DNA from 2 places in the Lacrimispora sinapis genome. Region 1 is predicted to be linked to the other one. Evidence: a T-box and tRNA genes for the amino acid it is inferred to sense, from the RefSeq annotation. Region 1 holds a T-box; the other holds one or more tRNA genes.
What was found. A T-box is a leader RNA that pairs with one kind of tRNA and senses whether it is charged. The one in region 1 lies ahead of tyrS (tyrosine--tRNA ligase), so its partner is inferred to be a tRNA-Tyr.
Positions count from the first base shown of each region.

Region 2: it has a tRNA-Tyr gene. The T-box ahead of tyrS (tyrosine--tRNA ligase) is inferred to sense a tRNA for this amino acid. The anticodon was not compared.

Region 1 is NZ_CP141832.1:714,636-718,044, forward strand. Features, by position in the region: gene VIG27_RS03300 (beta-class carbonic anhydrase) at 1-258, opposite strand, end outside; gene VIG27_RS03305 (GGDEF domain-containing protein) at 474-1,559, shown strand; T-box leader at 1,617-1,872, shown strand; gene tyrS (tyrosine--tRNA ligase) at 1,914-3,137, shown strand; gene VIG27_RS03315 (HD-GYP domain-containing protein) at 3,215-3,409, opposite strand, start outside.
Region 2 is NZ_CP141832.1:17,688-21,096, reverse strand. Features, by position in the region: gene VIG27_RS00120 (aminotransferase class I/II-fold pyridoxal phosphate-dependent enzyme) at 1-1,041, opposite strand, end outside; gene VIG27_RS00115 (hypothetical protein) at 1,244-1,474, shown strand; tRNA gene VIG27_RS00110 (tRNA-Lys) at 1,525-1,597, opposite strand; tRNA gene VIG27_RS00105 (tRNA-Phe) at 1,601-1,673, opposite strand; tRNA gene VIG27_RS00100 (tRNA-Met) at 1,719-1,792, opposite strand; tRNA gene VIG27_RS00095 (tRNA-Tyr) at 1,839-1,920, opposite strand; tRNA gene VIG27_RS00090 (tRNA-Thr) at 1,943-2,015, opposite strand; tRNA gene VIG27_RS00085 (tRNA-Val) at 2,051-2,123, opposite strand; tRNA gene VIG27_RS00080 (tRNA-Asp) at 2,147-2,220, opposite strand; rRNA gene VIG27_RS00075 (23S ribosomal RNA) at 2,308-3,409, opposite strand, start outside.

The DNA of each region.
Region 1 (3,409 bases):
CACTCCAAATTCAAGGATGGCGATCAGGAGGCTTCGTATGGTACTGTCAAAAGGGTTTATGATCATGCTGCCTGCAGTTTTTATCAGTTTCACATCTCCGCTGTGAACGCCCAGTGCAGCAGGAAGAAGCTCCACCAGTCTGGTATCCATACAGGTGATGAGAGCCAGTCTTTTTTTGGGGTATTTGTTGGAAGCGAAGTGCTTATAAAAACCGCTGTTTACAAAAGTGTCATTATACTTTAAGATTTCCTCAATCATAGTCTACCTCCATTATAATCGAATTATCTCCATTGTAATAAATAATTCTTAACGGGGACCAAAACGCTGTCTTAAAGATTGTTTAGCTGAAAAATCATGAAAAGCCTGTTGCAGCAAATAATTTTATCTATAATTTTAAAATAAAAAAATTGTAAATTTCTGGATGAAATGCTAACATGGACGTAGGTTTTATAACATTCATTCAGGGGGATTGTATGTTTCTCTATGTACTTCAAACATATTATGTACCAATTATTACGCTTATCATTTTTACCGTTATGGTTATAACAGACAAACTTTTTTCAAGACGTATCAAGAAACTGTTCCTTTGGGAGATCGGTTTGATGTTTTTGATGATTATAATCAACGGGGCAGATTTTTGTTTCCGGGAAATGAGCTCTAATTCAAATGGCTGGATACTCAGAACCATGACGACATTATTGAATTTTGGATTGAGCCCCTGTCCGCCTATGGTCCTGGTGCTGATATACGAGACAAAGGAGTCCAAAAAGTTTTCCAGATGGTTTTATGCCCCCTTGCTGTTTAACATGGCTGTATCCCTGCTCAGCATCCGGTATGGATTGATTTTTCACGTAAGCAATGAAAATGTCTATACCAGAGGGCCTTTGTTTTTTGTTCCTTTTGCAGTGTGTGGCTTTTATTTCCTATCCCTTATTTTCTGTGCCGCGAAACAGAGGGACAAGCCCAATAGGAAAGCGGAGACCGCTTTTTTGACCGTGTTTTTGGGATTGATCGGACTTGCAATAGTGTTGGAAATCATTTTCCATATTCAATTACTGGTCTGGAGCTTATCGGAAGCATCTTTTATGCTTTATTTTCTTCTTCTCATGACTCAGAAGATCCTGTATGATCCCCTGACCGGAACGTATAACCGGATCGCTTATGAAAAGCAGCTGGAGAAGATAAACGGACGGTCGGTGTGTACCATAGCCATGATTGATTTAAATAATTTAAAAAATTTCAACGACCGGTTCGGCCATTCCAGCGGAGATGAGGCCATTTGCGGAGTTACCGCCTCCATTCTGAAGGCAAAAGGAAAGCATATGCATCTTTACCGGTACGGCGGAGATGAATTTGTGCTGTTGAGCTGCCGGTTATGCGGGAAGGAGATGGAGAGAGTACTGGAACTGGCCCAGGACCGGTGTGAGGCGGTTGAGGGCATCTGTCTTTCTTTTTCTTATGGAGTAGCAGAATACCGGCCGGGAGATGATTTAAACAGCATTATCCTGAATGCGGATGCGGATATGTACCGGAATAAGAGAAAATTCAGAGATATTTAAGTTGCCCTTGACAAACGGAGAAAAAGCCCATATACTAGTCAATAACTTCATATACCATAAAAAGCGTTGATAAGAACAAGTAGCAGTACGAGAGACCACACAGAAAGCAGCCGGCGGATGAGAGGCGCGTGGAACGCGGATTGCGAATACCTCTTTGAGCTTCACACCCAACGGCAGAGCGCCCAGTAGGCTGTGACGGATTCCTGCACCCGTTATTGTGCTAGAGTATCGATTTTGGTACTCAAAAAGGTAAGCAGTGTGAACTGTTTATGAACTAAAGGTGGTAACACGAGATTTTGACCTCGTCCTTTTGATAGGGCGGGGTTTATTTTATTTTCAAAAAGGAGAATTGTTATGACGATTTACGAAGAACTGAAAGCCAGGGGATTGATCGCCCAGGTGACGAATGAAGAGGAAATCAGCAAGATGATCAACGAAGGAAAAGCCGTTTTCTATATTGGCTTTGACCCTACGGCGGACAGCCTTCATGTTGGACATTTCATGACACTGTGCTTAATGAAGCGCCTTCAGGAGGCAGGAAACAAGCCGATCGCCCTGATTGGCGGAGGAACCGGAATGATTGGTGATCCATCGGGCAGAAGCGACATGCGTCAGATGATGACCGTGGAGATGATCCAGCATAACTGCGACTGCTTTAAAAAGCAGATGAGCCGCTTCATTGATTTCTCCGATGGCAAGGCACTTATGGTCAATAACGCAGACTGGCTGATGGAGTTGAATTATGTGGAACTGCTTCGGGAAGTGGGCCCCCACTTTTCCGTAAACCGGATGCTGGCAGCGGAATGTTATAAGCAGCGTATGGAAAAAGGACTCAGCTTCCTGGAGTTCAACTATATGATCATGCAGAGCTATGACTTCTATGAATTATTCAGACGCTACGGCTGTAACATGCAGTTCGGCGGAGATGACCAGTGGAGCAACATGCTGGGCGGTACGGAGCTGATCCGCCGCAAATTAGGTAAGGATGCCCACGCCATGACCATTACCCTTTTATTGAATTCCGAAGGCAAGAAGATGGGGAAGACCCAGTCCGGTGCCGTATGGCTTGATCCGGAAAAGACCTCTCCGTTTGATTTCTACCAGTATTGGAGAAATGTGGCGGATGCGGATGTGCTCAAGTGTCTCCGTATGCTGACCTTTTTGCCGCTGGAGCAGATCAATGAGATGGACCAGTGGGAAGGCAGCCAGTTAAACCAGGCCAAAGAGATTCTGGCATACGAGCTGACAAAGCTGGTACATGGAGAGGAAGAAGCCCAAAAGTCATTGAAGAGTGCCAAAGAGCTGTTTACCGGAGGAAATGCGGCTGATATGCCGGCCTGTGAACTGGAGGAGTCTGATTTTACCGACGGCAGCGTGGATATTCTGACCATCCTGCAAAAATCCGGACTGGCACCCACCCGTTCCGAGGCAAGACGTAATGTGGAGCAGGGCGGTGTTACGGTAGATGGCAAAGGGGTAACGGATGTGAAAGCCCTTTTTACCAAAGAGCAGCTATCCGGAGAAGGACTTGTAGTAAAGCGCGGCAAGAAGAAATTTGTGAAAGTTTTTGTAAAATGATTTAAAAATAAAATATGAAACAAACAGAAACGGTCCCGTATCAATGATGGTCTCACTCATTAATACCGGACCGTTTTTTATGGCCAGAGAGAAAGCGGATGAGGTGTTTTAATAGAAAGGGCGAAACAAATCTTTTCGCGGCTGGAGCGCAGGCTTAAAAAATGGTCGTAATCCTTCCAGAGCTTTTCATAGATGCTTAGGACAGGACGGCACCGTTCTGCGGTGGTATCAAGAATACTGTCCAGATTCCAGACTGCCATATCCACGATGTA
Region 2 (3,409 bases), 700 kb from region 1:
CAAATGATACTGTTCACGTAATACCTGATCTAACTGACTCCCCGACCAACTAGTATTCCTGGTAGAAATAATAACTTTAGAAATATCTATATCGAAAACTCCATTATATCCAATCACCTGATCCGATAAAATCCGCAGATTCACCATCTTCCCCAGACGCTTCCGTGCATCTGATATCCGACTGTAAAAATCCTTCATTTTACCAGTCCCATTATGATCCATATACCGAATACAATTTTCAATACTCGCCATCATCACATAGGAAGGACTGCTGGTCTGATACATTTGAATATATCGGTCCAGCCGTTCCATATTTACAAATCCTTTTTTGACATGCAGCAACGCAGTCTGAGTCAAGGAAGGTAGCGTCTTATGGAGACTTTGTATTACAATATCTGCCCCCAAATCCAAAGCCGAAACCGGAAATCCTTCATTTTTACCAAATGAGAAATGTGCCCCATGTGCCTCATCCACAATAAGGGGTAAACCAAACTTATGAACCACCTGAGCAATTGCCTTAATATCAGAAACCACACCATCATAAGTTGGGGATACCACCAGTACCGCTTCTATATCCGAACATGTTTTCAACATTTCTTCTACATCCTCAGCTAATAGTCCACCTTGAAGCCCCAATTCAGGTATAAATTGTGGATAAATATAGTTTGCATTCAGCTGATTGAGGAAAACTCCATAAAAAGCAGATTTATGACAATTCCGGCTCATCAAAATCGTCCCTCTGTTCCGAACTGTGGCACCGATTGCACTTAATATTCCGCAACTGCTTCCATTAACAAGATAGAATGTCTTGTCACTCCCATAAATTCCAGCCGCCCATTCCATAGAATCCTTTAAAATTCCTTCCGGATGATGAAGATTATCAAACCCGTTAATTTCCGTAATATCAATTGAAAATGGATTTAAAAATTGGCTCAAAGCCTCATACTTATATTGTCTTTTATGTCCCGGCATATGAAATGGGTAGAAATCCGAGTCAGCATACTCCATCAACCTTTTTAGTAAATTTGGTCTTTCCTTCACAATTTATCCCTCAATCTCCTCAACTCTATATTTCTGCTCTTATATTTTCCTGTTTCGATATCTATTTATTCTTATTTCAATTATTAAATTTCTGCAGACTACCAACCCCTTTAGTATAGCATCCTTACCCTATCTTTACAATTTATTCTAGGGGAGCTATAATAGTATTTTGAGTAAAATAGTGGAAGGAAAGGTGATACCCATGAGATTAATAGAGTTTAAAATGGAGCGTCCAGGATTAGTAAAAGCAAATGATTTAGTTCACATCATAGAACGGGAAGGTACCAGCAGCTACAGTTATATCATAGAACCGGCTGTTGCCATGTCAGGCTGTTACACTGGACGCGACCGTATAAAATCCAACCAGGGAATTGTAAAAGAAGTGAAACACAATGACCGGGGATATTACGTGATTGTAGAATTCGATGAATAGAATAGTAAAATACAAAAAGCCCTGAAACATTTCTGTTTCAAGGCTTGTCCTGAGACACCGGGGATTCGAACCCCGGACAACTTGATTAAAAGTCAAGTGCTCTACCACCTGAGCTAGTATCCCATATGCCCAAAGCCGGAATCGAACCAGCGACACGAGGATTTTCAGTCCTCTGCTCTACCAACTGAGCTATCTGGGCGCATGCGTTCTTTAGTACATTATCCACTAAATTACACATTAAAAATTGCGGGGGCAGGATTTGAACCTACGACCTTCGGGTTATGAGCCCGACGAGCTTCCAGACTGCTCCACCCCGCGTTATTTAATTATAGTATATGCAGTGATTCATTTTTTAATCACTGAATGGATGGAGATGGATTCGAACCATCGAAACGTGTCGTAACAGATTTACAGTCTGCCCCCTTTGGCCACTCGGGAACCCATCCATATTTCAATTGTTTTGATGCAAGCCGATGATCGGACTCGAACCGATAACCTGCTGATTACAAATCAGCTGCTCTGCCAATTGAGCCACATCGGCACAACTCTTCTCATGTATGTGGTTTGCATACTGAATGGGACCTATAGGGCTCGAACCTATGACCCTCTGCTTGTAAGGCAGATGCTCTCCCAGCTGAGCTAAGATCCCATTGACAAAATTTAGTTGTAAAACGACCCGGATGGGACTCGAACCCACGACCTCCGCCGTGACAGGGCGGCGCTCTAACCAACTGAGCCACCAGGCCAAACCTATTTGAAGGCTAATGCATATACCCTCAAAACCACACATTGTCTTAAATCTTTCATCCGTTCTTCCTCTTACCTAAACCAACCTGGTTAAGCCCTCGACCTATTAGTGACAGTCAGCTACACATGTTACCATGCTTCCACCTCTGCCCTATCTACCTCGTCGTCTTCAAGGGGTCTTACTCTTGCGATGGGATATCTCATCTTGAGGGGGGCTTCACGCTTAGATGCCTTCAGCGTTTATCCCTTCCCGACTTGGCTACTCTGCCATGGTCTTGATCACCAACAGATACACCAGAGGTCAGTCCATCCCGGTCCTCTCGTACTAAGGACAGCTCCTCTCAAATATCCTACGCCCACGCCGGATAGGGACCGAACTGTCTCACGACGTTCTGAACCCAGCTCGCGTACCGCTTTAATGGGCGAACAGCCCAACCCTTGGGACCTACTACAGCCCCAGGATGCGATGAGCCGACATCGAGGTGCCAAACCACTCCGTCGATGTGAACTCTTGGGAGTGATAAGCCTGTTATCCCCAGGGTAGCTTTTATCCGTTGAGCGATGGCAATCCCACTTTATACCACCGGATCACTAAGTCCTAGTTTCCTACCTGCTCCACCCGTCGGTGTCGCAGTCAAGCTCCCTTATGCCTTTGCACTCTTCGAATGGTTTCCGTCCATTCTGAGGGAACCTTTGAGCGCCTCCGATACTCTTTCGGAGGCGACCGCCCCAGTCAAACTCCCCGCCTGACATTGTCCCCCAGCCAGGTCATGGCTGCAGGTTAGAAACCCAGTATCGCAAGGGTGGTATCCCAACATCGGCTCCTCAAAGACTGGCGTCCGTGATTCTTTGCCTCCCACCTATCCTGTACATGCAATACCGAATCCCAGTATCAAACTAGAGTAAAGCTCCATGGGGTCTTTCCGTCCTGGCGCAGGTAACCAGCATCTTCACTGGTATTTCAATTTCACCGGGTGCATTGTTGAGACAGCGCTCAAATCATTACGCCTTTCGTGCGGGTCGGAACTTACCCGACAAGGAATTTCGCTACCTTAGGACCGTTATAGTTACGGCCGCCGTTTACTGGGGCTTAAATTCAGAGCTTCGCGTTTCCGCTAACCCCTCCTCGTAACCTTCCAGCACCGGGCAGGCGTCAGCCCATATACCTCACCTTTCGGTTTTGCATAG